DNA from 4 places in the Rossellomorea oryzaecorticis genome. Region 1 is predicted to be linked to each of the others. Evidence: riboswitches for the same ligand, from Rfam matches in the RefSeq annotation. Region 1 holds a riboswitch; each other region holds the start of a gene.
What was found. Region 1 has a riboswitch for S-adenosylmethionine ahead of ACKA06_RS05380 (O-acetylhomoserine aminocarboxypropyltransferase/cysteine synthase family protein). Riboswitches for the same ligand answer to the same signal wherever they lie in the genome.
Positions count from the first base shown of each region.

Region 2: linked by a shared signal. The riboswitch ahead of ACKA06_RS02315 (2,3-diketo-5-methylthiopentyl-1-phosphate enolase) and the one ahead of ACKA06_RS05380 (O-acetylhomoserine aminocarboxypropyltransferase/cysteine synthase family protein) in region 1 are both predicted to bind S-adenosylmethionine.
Region 3: linked by a shared signal. The riboswitch ahead of ACKA06_RS04405 (methionine ABC transporter ATP-binding protein) and the one ahead of ACKA06_RS05380 (O-acetylhomoserine aminocarboxypropyltransferase/cysteine synthase family protein) in region 1 are both predicted to bind S-adenosylmethionine.
Region 4: linked by a shared signal. The riboswitch ahead of ACKA06_RS17505 (sodium:solute symporter family protein) and the one ahead of ACKA06_RS05380 (O-acetylhomoserine aminocarboxypropyltransferase/cysteine synthase family protein) in region 1 are both predicted to bind S-adenosylmethionine.

Region 1 covers NZ_JBJOSA010000003.1:238,800-241,987, reverse strand. The annotation lists gene ACKA06_RS05385 (trans-sulfuration enzyme family protein) at 1-803, shown strand, start outside; SAM riboswitch class I at 1,178-1,300, shown strand; gene ACKA06_RS05380 (O-acetylhomoserine aminocarboxypropyltransferase/cysteine synthase family protein) at 1,506-2,801, shown strand; gene metX (homoserine O-acetyltransferase MetX) at 2,874-3,188, shown strand, end outside.
Region 2 covers NZ_JBJOSA010000002.1:30,279-33,466, reverse strand. The annotation lists gene ACKA06_RS02315 (2,3-diketo-5-methylthiopentyl-1-phosphate enolase) at 1-1,142, opposite strand, end outside; SAM riboswitch class I at 1,233-1,340, opposite strand; gene ACKA06_RS02310 (pyridoxal phosphate-dependent aminotransferase) at 1,403-2,581, opposite strand; gene ACKA06_RS02305 (carbon-nitrogen family hydrolase) at 2,694-3,188, shown strand, end outside.
Region 3 covers NZ_JBJOSA010000003.1:31,241-34,428, reverse strand. The annotation lists gene ACKA06_RS04420 (toprim domain-containing protein) at 1-348, shown strand, start outside; gene ACKA06_RS04415 (thioredoxin family protein) at 350-673, shown strand; gene ACKA06_RS04410 (hypothetical protein) at 918-1,271, shown strand; SAM riboswitch class I at 1,389-1,495, shown strand; gene ACKA06_RS04405 (methionine ABC transporter ATP-binding protein) at 1,642-2,664, shown strand; gene ACKA06_RS04400 (methionine ABC transporter permease) at 2,661-3,188, shown strand, end outside.
Region 4 covers NZ_JBJOSA010000019.1:55,397-58,584, forward strand. The annotation lists gene ACKA06_RS17505 (sodium:solute symporter family protein) at 13-1,629, opposite strand; SAM riboswitch class I at 1,730-1,847, opposite strand; gene ACKA06_RS17510 (alanine/glycine:cation symporter family protein) at 2,387-3,188, opposite strand, start outside.

The DNA of each region.
Region 1 (3,188 bases):
TGCTGAAAGAAGAGCTGAAAGGCTTCGGAATTGAAACGACATTCGTCGATTTCACGAGCCGAGAGGAAATTGAACAGGCCATAACGCCCCGGACCAAATTGCTCTACAGTGAAACGGTCACCAACCCGTTCATGAGAGTGGAGGATATCCAGCAGCTCGTCGAACTTGCTGAAAAACATAACCTCAAAACGATCATCGACAACACCTTCGCCACACCATACCTTCGCCAGCCGTATCTTGAAGGTGTAGATCTGGTGGCCCACAGCGCCACCAAATACATCGGCGGCCACAGCGACATCACCGCAGGCGTGGTGACAGGAAAGGAAGAGCTGGTAAAAAAAGCACGGGAAAAAGTGGTAAACATGGGTTCCAACTTAAGCCCGTTCGAAGCATGGCTCACGGCAAGGGGAGCAAAGACACTCGGCCTCAGGATGGAAGCCCAGGCCCGTAATTCCGGCATCCTGGCAGACAACTTACGATCGAACCAGCATATCAAGCACGTGTACTATCCGGACAATCTCTCCGAAAAAGGACACGGTGCCATCGTCACCATCGAACTCGACGCGTCCTGCAACATCAGCACATTTTTCAAATCGCTCGGCTGGATCAAGATCGTGCCGACCCTGGCAGGAGTAGAAACCACCGTCTCCTACCCGCTCGGCACCTCCCACCGTGCCCTGCCCAAAGAAGCCCAGCAAAAACTCGGCATCAACACCCACGTCGTCCGCATCTCCCTCGGAATAGAAGACGCCGAAGACATCGTGGCCCAATTCAACGAAGCAATCGAAAAATCTGTTGGGTAAATTAATTGATGATTTTTAAGGGTAATTAGGTATCAACATCGCCAGGTGAATTTTTTGTTTTTTTAAAGCTGGACACAAGATCCTACCGATTCCAGCAGTTGATTGGAGTGCATGATGTAGACTCCTGCGGGAAAAGCGAAGCTGGGGAGACCCCGCAGGAGCGCAGCTCCGAGGAGGCTCGCCGCTCGCCCGCGGAAAGCGAAATCATGCACGGAAATCCACTGCGGTATAACGAACCCTATCCAAATAAAACAAATCAAGACAAAACAATCGAAATACCAAAATAATAAAAAAAATCAGAAAATACCCTTGACGATGAAACAATCAGCCTTTATAATTCATCTCAACGCACTACTTAAAAAACAACTAAATCGCTCTTATCCAGAGAGGCGGAGGGACTAGGCCCGATGAAGCCCGGCAACCTTCATGCCTGCGAACGACACGCAGCTGCATGAAAAGGTGCTAATTCCTGCAGACGAAAGTCTGAAAGATAAGAGGAGGACCCTATTAAATTAGACCCTCTTCTTAGGAAGGGGGTTTTTCATTTTCCTCTTCTTTCAACACTCCTAGAAGGATGGCCGGCCCGGTCAAGCCAGCTGAAAGTACCAGCTGAAACGAAACCGGCAGCGTCCACCGCAACCAATACCCTAAAACCGAATTAGCCAATGAAATCCAAAAACCAAACCCAGGGAGGAATTCACAATGACAAAACAATTCGATATCGAAACAGTATTACTGCACGGAGGCCAGGCACCGGACCCAACGACAGGTTCACGCGCTGTCCCGATCTACCAGACAACATCGTACGTTTTCGACAACAGCGAGCATGCTGCGAAATTATTCGGACTCGAGGAAGAAGGGAATATCTACTCCCGTATCATGAATCCGACGGTGGACGTCCTTGAAAAACGGATCGCCCTTTTAGAAGGTGGAATCGGTGCACTCGGCGTTTCTTCCGGAATGGCCGCAATCTCGCTGTCCATCCTGAATATCGCAGGTGCCGGGGATGAAATCGTCGCTGCGACTAATCTTTACGGAGGCACGTACAACCTGTTCTCCACGACGCTTCCGAAATACGGCATCAAGGTGCATTTCGTCGACCCTACAGATCCCGAAAACTTCCGCAATGCGATCACGCCGAAGACGAAGGCTGTTTTTGCCGAAACGATCGGGAATCCAAGCCTTCACGTACTGGACATTGAAGCGGTGGCGAAAGTCGCGCATGACAATGAAATCCCGCTCATCATCGACAATACCTTCGCTACACCGTATCTGACGAAGCCGATTGAATGGGGCGCAGACATCGTCATCCATTCAGCCACAAAATGGATCGGGGGCCACGGTACGGCGATCGGCGGACTTGTGGTTGATGGTGGAAAATTTGATTGGAACAATAAGAAATTCCCGGGCTTCGTGGAAGAAGATCCGAGCTATAACGGAATCCGTTTTGGCATCGATGTCGGCGAAGCAGCCTTCATCACCAAGCTCCGTGTTCAGCTGCTGCGTGATTTCGGTGCATGCCTGAGCCCTCAGAACGCATTCCTGCTGCTGCAGGGGCTTGAAACATTGCATCTCCGAATCGAAAGACACACGGAAAACGCACAGAAAATCGCCGAGCATCTCGATCAGCACAGCGGAGTGGCATGGGTATCGTATCCGGGCCTCGCCCAGCACCCTTCCCACTCACTGACACAGAAATACCTGAAAAAAGGAGCCGGTTCGATCGTCGTCTTCGGTATTAAAGGCGGCAGGGACTCAGGCCGGAAAGTGGTCGACAACATCACGCTCTGGTCACATGTGGCGAACGTTGGCGATGCCAAATCGCTTATCATCCATCCGGCTTCGACGACCCACCAGCAGCTGAACGAACAGGAGCTGCGCTCAACCGGCGTAACCGAAGAATTGGTGAGATTGTCAGTCGGTCTGGAATCAGCAAAGGATCTTATCGAGGACCTGGATCACGCAATCGAAGCGGCACTTGCCGCGTCACCGGTATAATCAATTTTTTTAAAAGGGAGATCCGGCCCGAAAAGCCGTCTCCCTCCATTACTGAAAAAAGGAGGCGGCGGAATGGAGAATCCCCACACCCGAGCGGCCCGATACGAAGTCAACTCCATTACGATCCCAACCCTGACGCTTGAAAGCGGGGAGACCCTGAAGGGGGTCGAGCTTGCCTATGAAAAAACAGGATCAGCAAACGGCCCGGTCATCCTCATCTGCCACGCCCTTACAGGGAATCATATTGTAAAAGGGACGCCGGGCAACAATGGCTGGTGGGACGGACTCATCGGCCCGGGTTCGTACCTGGATACCGATGAATATACGATTCTTTCATTCAATGTCCTTGGCGGCAACGACGGCAGCACCGGTCCCGCATCAATCGAT
Region 2 (3,188 bases), on a different contig from region 1:
GCCGCCTCAACAAGAGTCGTTCCATCCAATACAGCTTCTATTGCCTGCCGGAAGGCCTTCCCTCCTCCTGCAGCACCATCCGGATGGCCATGCACTCCTCCCCCTGCATTTATGACACACTCATGCCCAAAGTCAGCAATCAACTGTGGTACCAGCCCTGGATGAATCCCTGCGGAAGGAACCGGGAATGTCTCATTGAATTCATCAGGTTTAACTAATTCATCCCTGATGGCCAACACTTGTTTTTTGTCTAATGCCACACTTCCATAAGGAGAAGGGAATAAAGATAAATCTGCGCCGGTCATCCTTAAAAATTTACCAAGCCACAAAGAATAACTCACCCCGTATTGAGGGGATGCAGCTGAAGCACCGGAAAAAGAAGGATGGGCCATAATAGGAAGGCTGATTTCTTCATCTTCCCTTAACTCCTGCAGTACATCCAGTCCATATGTAAACACATTGAACAATAAGGCATCAGCCCCAAGTTCTCTCGCCCTTCTTGCTTTTTCCCTTAATGTGGCTGTCCGTCCGGATAAATTGACTGCGTAGAGAGTGCGGGCCCCTGTTTCTTCAAAAACCTCTCGAAGAATGTTGGTGCCGGCCTTTATCCTTTCTTCAAATGGCGTCAATTCATTATCGAACAGGATTTCATCATCCTTTACCAGATCCACACCACCCAGTGCCTGAGCTCTCAGCTGTGACTGAAGGTAATCAAGATCTCTTCCGATCACCCCTTTAAAAATACTCATTAGAAGCGGTCTGTCGAAAACATTCACTTTTTCCCTGATTCCTCCAATCCCGAACCTTGGCCCGGGATATGCTTTCTTTAAATCATCGGAAAACTCAATATCCGTCAGTTTCACTCGGCCATCTAGAGAAAGTTTGCCAAAGACGGTCGTCAGGATGGCAGGTATATCGTTTGAGTAGTTACCGGATGGATACGCAATTCGAATTTCTGCCGTATCGCTTTCCAGTTCGTTTATTTCCACTACCCTTCCTTTGTACTTTCTTAATTGTTCTTGTTCCAACTGGGGAAGATCTGTCCATGAACCTACCGTCAGTCCAAGTGCGATTCCTTCCGCTTTCTTCTCGAATGTACCGCTCTTTCCGGACAAAACATATGTTGCAATCACTTCACTCATTCACGCTTCCTCCGATCATGTATGTTCTTTTAACGCAACTTTTCAACAAAAAAACCCCTTCGATAAGAAGAGGTTTTTATACAATACTCTGTCTTATCTCTCAGCAAAAATAATGCTGCAAGAATTAGCACCGTGCTTTTTTAAAAGTCGGTTGCCGGGCTTCATAGGGCTGGTCCCTCCGCCTGCTCTTGATAAGAAAAATCATTTGCTATTAATTTAATTTCAGTTGGATTATGGCATCATTTTTCATTTCTGTCAATCTATTTATCGAATAATTTTAAATTTTCAATTCTCTTCACGGCTTCAGAGAGGCGTTCTTCACTGGTCAATAATCCTGCTCGCACATACCCTTCTCCATATTCACCAAATCCCACTCCGGGTGCTACTGCCACATTGACTTCCTCAAGAAGAAAATCTGAGAATTCCACAGATGAGAAACCTTCAGGGACCTTCAGCCAGGCAAAGAATGAACCAGCCGGTGCCTTTACATCCCATCCGATTTCCCTCAGTCCGTTGATAAATGTCTTCCTTCTGGATTCATAGGAAGCCACCAGTTCTTCCACACAATTCTGGGAACCGAGCAAAGCCTCCACTGCCGCTTCCTGGACAGCACCGAAAAGACTCACATACATGTGATCCTGCAAGATATTGATAGCGTCGATCACACTTTTATTCCCGACTGCGAAGCCCACTCTCCATCCTGCCATATTATAGGTTTTAGAGAGTGTGTAAATTTCAATGCCCGTGTCTTTTGCCCCGTCGGCTTCCAGGAAACTGACAGGCTTTTTCCCATCGAAACCGATGGCACCATATGCAAAATCATGCACAACGCAAATCCCGTGATTCTTTGCAAAAGCTGCCGTCTCTTCAAAAAATGTTCGGGAGGCAACCGCTCCTGTGGGGTTATTTGGATAGTTCAAAAACATGAGCTTGGCCTTTTCCCTTTCCTCCAATGTTATATCTCCATAATCAGGCAGGAACTGATTTTCTTCTATGAGCGGCATTGTCACCATTCTGGCCTCTGCCAGGGATACCCCTGAAAGATAATCCGGATACCCCGGGTCCGGTACCAACACCGTTTCCCCAGGATTCAGAAGACATTGAGGCAGTTCAACCAGTCCTGCTTTTCCCCCAAACAACACGGCAACCTCTTCCTGTGGATCGATATCCACACCATACTCCCGCTTATAAAAAACCGAGATGGCTTCCTTGAATGAATCCAACCCCCGAAATGGGGAATATTTGTGGTTGTCCGGCGAGTTTACCGCCTTTATCATCGCATCGACGATATGCGGAGGTGTCGGTTGATCCGGATTTCCCTGACCCAAATTGATTACATCGTGCCCTTGTTTCATCACTTCCTGGACTTTCCCAGTAAGCGACGCGAAAAATTGCTGCGGCAGTGAGTTGATTCGTTCTGCTTTTTTAAAGGTTGTCATCTTTTCACCTTCTGCACTTTTTAGAAAATTATTTACTTTCAAATTCTAGTCACAAATGATATAACGTAAAGTAATGATTGTAAAGTGAAAATTTCAAAAATGAGGTGTTACTTTGAGTATGAAGATTGGACTGGCACAAATGGATATCACATTTGGCCGCCCTGATGAAAATAAAAAACGGGTTCAGATGTGGGTTAAGAAAGCCGTCGAAGCAGACTGCGATATCGTGGTATTTCCTGAATTGTGGACGACCGGTTATGACTTAACAAGAATCGGTGAAATCGCTGATGAAGATGCAAGAGACATTTCTGCATTTCTTTCAGATCTTTCTTCCCGATATTCCATTCATATTGTCGGCGGCTCGATTGCAAAGAAAACAGCAGATGGTGTGTCAAACACCCTCCTTGTTGCCGACAGCAGCGGTAACATCATTAAGCAGTATAACAAACTTCACCTATTCAAGCTGATGGATGAACACCATTATCTTCTCCCAGGTAAGGAAGACGGCCTGTTCAAAATACTGGATACAGTGATGGCCGGCATGATCTGCTATGACATCCGATTCCCTGAATGGTTCAGGAAACATGTCGTCAATGGGGCAAGAGCC
Region 3 (3,188 bases), 210 kb from region 1:
GATGAAAAAGTAATTATCGTTGAAGGTACGACAGATAAACGAAAGGTTAAAGGAATCATAAAGGAACCGATTGAAATTATCTGTACGAACGGAACCATCAGCATCACAAAAATGGACGAACTGATCGATTCGCTGGAACAGAGAGATGTTTATATACTTGTGGATGCCGATCATGCAGGCGAAAAGCTGAGGAAGCAATTCAAGCGTGAATTCCCGGAAGCAGAACACTTATATATCGACCGGATGTATAAAGAAGTGGCATCTGCACCCGAGTATCATCTTGCTTCAGTACTGGTTGGCGCAAATATCGATGTACACACGGAATATTTGGAAAAAAGGATGAGTTAAGTTGAACGAGGTAAGTAATGAAAGAGCACTGTATGATGCAATCAATACACATGAGCTGGCCGCCGTGTATCTCTACACCCCGATGTGCGGGACATGCCAGGTAGCCGGGAGGATGCTTGACATCGTGGAAAAGCTCCCTCATGCTTTTCATTTCGAAAAAGTCAATTTGAATTACTTGCAGCAGTTTGCAGAAGAGCAATCAATAGAAAGTGTTCCTTGTCTGCTCCTATATAAGAATTCGAAGGAAATTGAAAGGATCTATGCCTTTCAATCGGTTCCTTATCTATACGACATGCTGAAGAAAACCGAGACCTTTACGAGCTAAGGGTCTTTTTTTATGTCATTTATATAATTTTTCTTCGATGAGTAAGGAAAACCTTTCTACAAACAAGGACATATTTCTCGGGAAATTTTTAGAGAAATTGCTCGGAATTTATATTCTGAATATTCAAAACTATCATTTTCGACAAGAATATGACATTTCTTCTGAATCATGTCGAGCGACCCGTGGAGGATAAAATACCCAGAAGTAGAATGTATTAGGTAAGAAGATTCGCGGGAGGGTATGTATGAGAAAATACTTAGAAACTCTAATTGAACAATGCCGTTCGAAGTACCATCTGCAGCTATTATTTCCATCAAATCCATTTATCCTGGATATTCAATGTAAAGATCAGCGTTACACCATTTCCCTTTCAAGCAAGGCATGTATGATCGTGGAAGACAGTAACGGCCTTGAATCTCAGTTCTTGATTAAAGGAACTGAAGATATGATTGCCTGCCTGCTTAAAGGAAATGAGCTATTATCGCACATGGTTGATCAGGATCAGCTTGAAATAAAGGGAGGATACCGGCCGCTGCTATTCGTCGAATCGGTTTTATGGCTGACCAGGCCTGTGGTAAAGGAAACTGTGGAAATATAATGAAAACTGTAATCTTCTGAAAAAAACATTTGACATGTCTTTGAACGTGATGATAGAATCACCTTTGTAGAAAATTTTCTGAGACTTTTAACTCTTTAACTTAATATATTTAACTTACTCTTATTAAGAGTGGTGGAGGGACGTGCCCTATGAAGCCCGGCAACCGTCAATGCAAATTGAAATGGTGCCAATTCACTCAAAGCAGACGCTTTGAAAGATAAGAGAAAGGATAGTCATATGATTATGCCTTTCTGCTTATCAGCAGGAAGGTTTTTTTATTGCCCTTTTTTGAAGGGGCGCACGTTTAATAGGAGTATTAATTCTTATTAGAACGATCGTTTTACTCAAATGAAAGAAGGTGACCGACATCATGATTACCATCTCAGACGTGAAGAAAATATACCAATCGAAAGCAGGGCCGATTTCTGCAGTGGACGGAGTGAACCTTTCCGTTAAGGAAGGTGAAATATTCGGGGTGATCGGCTACAGCGGTGCCGGTAAAAGTACGCTGATCCGTATGCTGAATGGCCTCGAGGTACCGACAGAAGGGACTATCAACGTAGGCGGCCAAGCAGTATCTACAATAAAAGGTAAAAAGCTCAGGGAAGCAAGGCAGTCAATCGGAATGATATTTCAGCATTTCAATCTGCTGTGGTCACGGACTGTCATTGATAATATTCAATTTCCCTTGGAGATAGCAGGGGTTCCTAAAAAGGAAAGAGTTAATAGGGCAAACGAACTGCTGACGCTTGTCGGGCTTGAAGGAAGAGGGGATGCATACCCTGCGCAGCTGAGCGGCGGCCAGAAACAGCGTGTAGGCATCGCAAGGGCACTTGCGAACAACCCGAGAGTACTTCTGTGTGATGAAGCGACATCTGCACTTGATCCCCAGACAACCGATTCCATCCTTGATCTGCTTGTGGATATCAATAAACGCCTGGGATTGACCATCGTCCTGATCACGCATGAAATGCACGTCATCAAAAAAATCTGTCATCGTGTAGCCGTGATGGAAAATGGGAAGGTTGCCGAACTCGGGGATGTACTCGAAGTATTCCGTAATCCGCAGCAGCAGGTGACTAAACGGTTTGTGAAGGAAGTATCACAGGATCAGGATTCGGATGAAGTGATCGAACAGCTGATCAAAGAGTACCCGACAGGGAAGGTCTTGAAATTCACGTTCGTGGGTGAATCCACCGGGCAGCCGCTGATCACCTCGCTGATCAGAAAATTCGACCTTGAAGTGAATATCCTCCAGGGGCAGATATCACAGACCCAAAAAGGGGCTTACGGCACATTATTTGTCCATCTGGACGGAGAGGAATCTCAACTTAAGGAAGCTCTCACGTTTGCCGAAAGCCAGCTGGTGAAAGTGGAGGTGATGGCAGGATGATCGACACGATCTTTCCGAATGTCGATTGGGAAAAACTCTGGGAAGCAACACTTGAAACCCTTTATATGACAGGAATGTCCGTCCTTATCACGTTTGTATTGGGTATCATTCTCGGGATACTTCTATTTTTGACATCCAAAGAAAATCTATGGGAAAACAAGCTTACTTACACTATAACAAGCGCTGTCGTGAATGTATTCAGGTCGATCCCGTTCATCATCTTGATCGTGTTGTTGATCCCGTTCACGAAGTTCTTGCTTGATACGATCCGCGGTGCGAATGCAGCCCTGCCGGCGCTCATCATTGGGGCAGCCCCGTTTTACGCAAGAATGGTTGAAATCGCCCTGAGGGAAGTAAACAAAGGTGTAATTGAAGCAGCAAAGGCCATGGGCGCAAAGACAAGTACAATCATAATTAAAGTGCTCATCCCGGAATCGATGCCGGCCCTCATTTCAGGTATTACGGTGACGGCCATCGCCCTTGTCGGATATACCGCTATGGCAGGAGTCATAGGGGCAGGCGGT
Region 4 (3,188 bases), on a different contig from region 1:
TCTTTCTGTCATTCAGCTTGTTCTCAACAGTGCGTTTTTGGCCTGTGATGTTTCTTTTTTCTTGATGAAATTGATACAAGTCGTGAATAGTCCGAGTACAATCAGTGTCAGCACAATGCCGAGCAGCCCTGTATTGTAAAGAAAGTTGAAAGCAAATGCCGCTGTGACAGCAAGCAAAAGGGATATTGCTGCTGAATACGTGCCGATGCTGTTGATGGAACTCTTCCATTCCAGTTTGCCGGCATTTTCAATGAGGCTTATTGAAACGATCGTCAGGATATTCACGATCATCCCGATCCACACGGGGTGGATGTTCTGATAAAAATCATTAATTCCCCATCCTCCAAGGTGATACCAGAGCAAACCCGATGAAGAACCTGTAAAAAGGGAAATGAGGGCAGCCCGTTTTGTGACGGCCGGCCAGAATAAAGCAGCTACAACCGGGGCGAAGGTTGCCGAGTTCCGTGTAACCCAGGCCAGAACATTCCACCAGGCGGACTGTTCAGAACGAATCAAAGCAAAGCTGATCATTAATACAGTCAATAACACAAGTGACCACTTCGTATAACGGACAAGCTGAAGTTCTGTCGCTTTCGGGTTAATGGCTTTTCCGGTATCTCTCCCAAGACTTGTGGCGCCAGAGAATTGACAAGGAGCCCCCCAGCTCAGGGCAGCAGCCCAGAATCCAAGGAAGAATAATCCGACAAGTGGAGCAGGCAGAGTCTCCATCAAATAAAGCGGGATCGCGACCAATCCCTGTGATTGACCCGGAACCACCTGCTGGGCAGCAAGACCGAATAACACAGCTCCAAGTATGAGCGGGATACCCAATACAGCGCCATATAATAATCCTTTCCGGCCCTCTTCAGGAGTTTTGCAGGATAATGCCATCTGAAAGGCTGCCTGAGCCAGGATCACATTGAATAAAAAGGTTCCGAACCACGCAAGTATCGTTTGTATTCCTGCCCCATCCCATGAAGCATACTGCGGCTTTTCATTAAATAATGAAGCGATTCCTTCCACGCCGGGGTTGATGAAGAATGCATATGTTCCAATTGCCAGCATCATGAAAAAGACAACCACATTACTCAATTGTGTGAATCCGATTGACCACATCCCGCCAAACTGAAGATAAACGAGAAGAAGGACGGCTGTCATCGTGACGGACCAAATCAATGAGACGCCGGTGAATACTGACAATGCAGAGGCAAAAGCAAGTGCAGTGGCGACCGACCACATGGGGAAAGTAAACGCGGTAATTGCCCCTGCAATTCCTCTGACCTTTTCACCATAGCGGTCTCCGAGTAGTCCTGAAATCGTCACCAGGGCTTTTTTTCTAAACGGGGTAATCAGGACAAGAGCAATGATCAATACGTGAATGGTCTCCGCCACCCCGTACCAAATCGCTGAAATGCCGGTCAGATAGCTCAGTTCGAGTATCGCGATATAGGAAGACCCCGAAAATAATCCGGTAATGCATACTGCTACAAAAAAGGAATTGAATCCCCGGCCGCCAACAAAGAAACCATTGCCGTCGGCAGCCTTCTTTCTTGAGAACTGACTTACGAAAATAAGAAAAACGGTATAAAAAAGTGCAAATCCGATAAACCAATAACCAACTTCCGTCATCTTTAACATCCCCTTTAATATTTTATAACGATCTGTTTAGTCAGGAATTAAAGAGGAATCAAAAAGAAAAGCCTCTCCCAGAGGAAGAGGCATCATCTCTCCCTCATCTTCCAGACTATACGTCTGTTGGAATTAGCACCTTATTACTTTCAATTAAGAAAATAACAGGTTGCCGCAGGATCACAGGACCAATTTCCTCCCCTGGCTCTTGATAAGGATTGTTCGTTTTAAGTTATGTATTACTGTAACGCATTAATGTGATGTCGTCAATTGATTTTGAAAATTGAGAAAAAAGGACTAGATGATGTAATGTCTTAAATAATTCCGAGAAAGCAGGTATTAGCAGAGCTCATAATAAAAAATATAACTAAAGCACATTAGGGCAGGCTTAATCACCGCTATTGATTTCCGTGCCTTCGCTTTCTGCGGGTGACCCGTGAGCCTCCTCGGCTTCGCCTCCGGGGTCTCACGTGTCCAGCTGCAGGGCTTAGAGTCACATGTCATAAGCCAAATCGACCAAGAAGGCAAAGAACGCCTTCCAGGCCAATTCGTCTTATGCCACCCGCCTCTCTTCAAAGCCCTTCCGCTTTTCTGATTGGCCACTTCTCCCGCAGGAGTCTTCGTCTTGCACTCCAATCAACCGCTGGAACAAGATTGAACTGAATGCCTCATTATACAAAACTACAAAAAAACCCGAACTAAATTGCCACTCTTAAGGCAAATTAGTTCGGGTTTAATTTAGACTCAGTTTCTTCTCTTAACTCGCTTTCCTCTTAGAATAAGCCTTCATCTGCAAAGGCAGATAGTCATTGAAATAATGATTCGTTTCCTTCACGATTACCTTATAAAGCAGCAGCAGGGCAATCAAGTTCGGGATCATCATCAAAGCATTCGACATATCCGCAAATGCCCATACCAATTCGAGGTTCGCCACTGCACCCATACCGGTCGCCACGACATAGATCAAGCGGTAGGAAGCGATGTAGCGGTAGCCTGTGAGATATTCGAAGCATTTCTCCCCGTACATATACCAGCCGACGATCGTGGAGAAGCCGAAGAAGATGACAGAGAATGAAACGATGTATTCTCCTGCAACCCCGAGGGCATGTCCGAACGCGGCACTCGTCAACGCCCCACCGTCTAGTGAAGCGGAATGCTGGATGCCTGAAATGGCTCCGCCTGTCGGATCCCAGAAACCGGTGATGATCAATACAAGTCCTGTCATCGTACACACGATGATGGTAACAATGAAGGTACCCGTCATCGCAACCAAAGCCTGTTTTACTGGATGATCGGTCTTAGCATTCCCCGCGATGAGTGCAGCCGTACCGAGACCTGCTTCATTGGAAAAGATCCCGCGTGAAACACCGCTTCGGATCGCTTCACTTATGACGATCCCGGCGAATCCGCCTGCGGCCGAAACCGGATTGAATGCGTAATGAAAAATCAGTTTAAAAGCCGGAATGATCATGTCATAATTCAACCCGATGATCAAAAGTGAACCGCCAATATAAAGGAATGCCATGATCGGCACAAAGAATGAAGCAACTGTACTGATA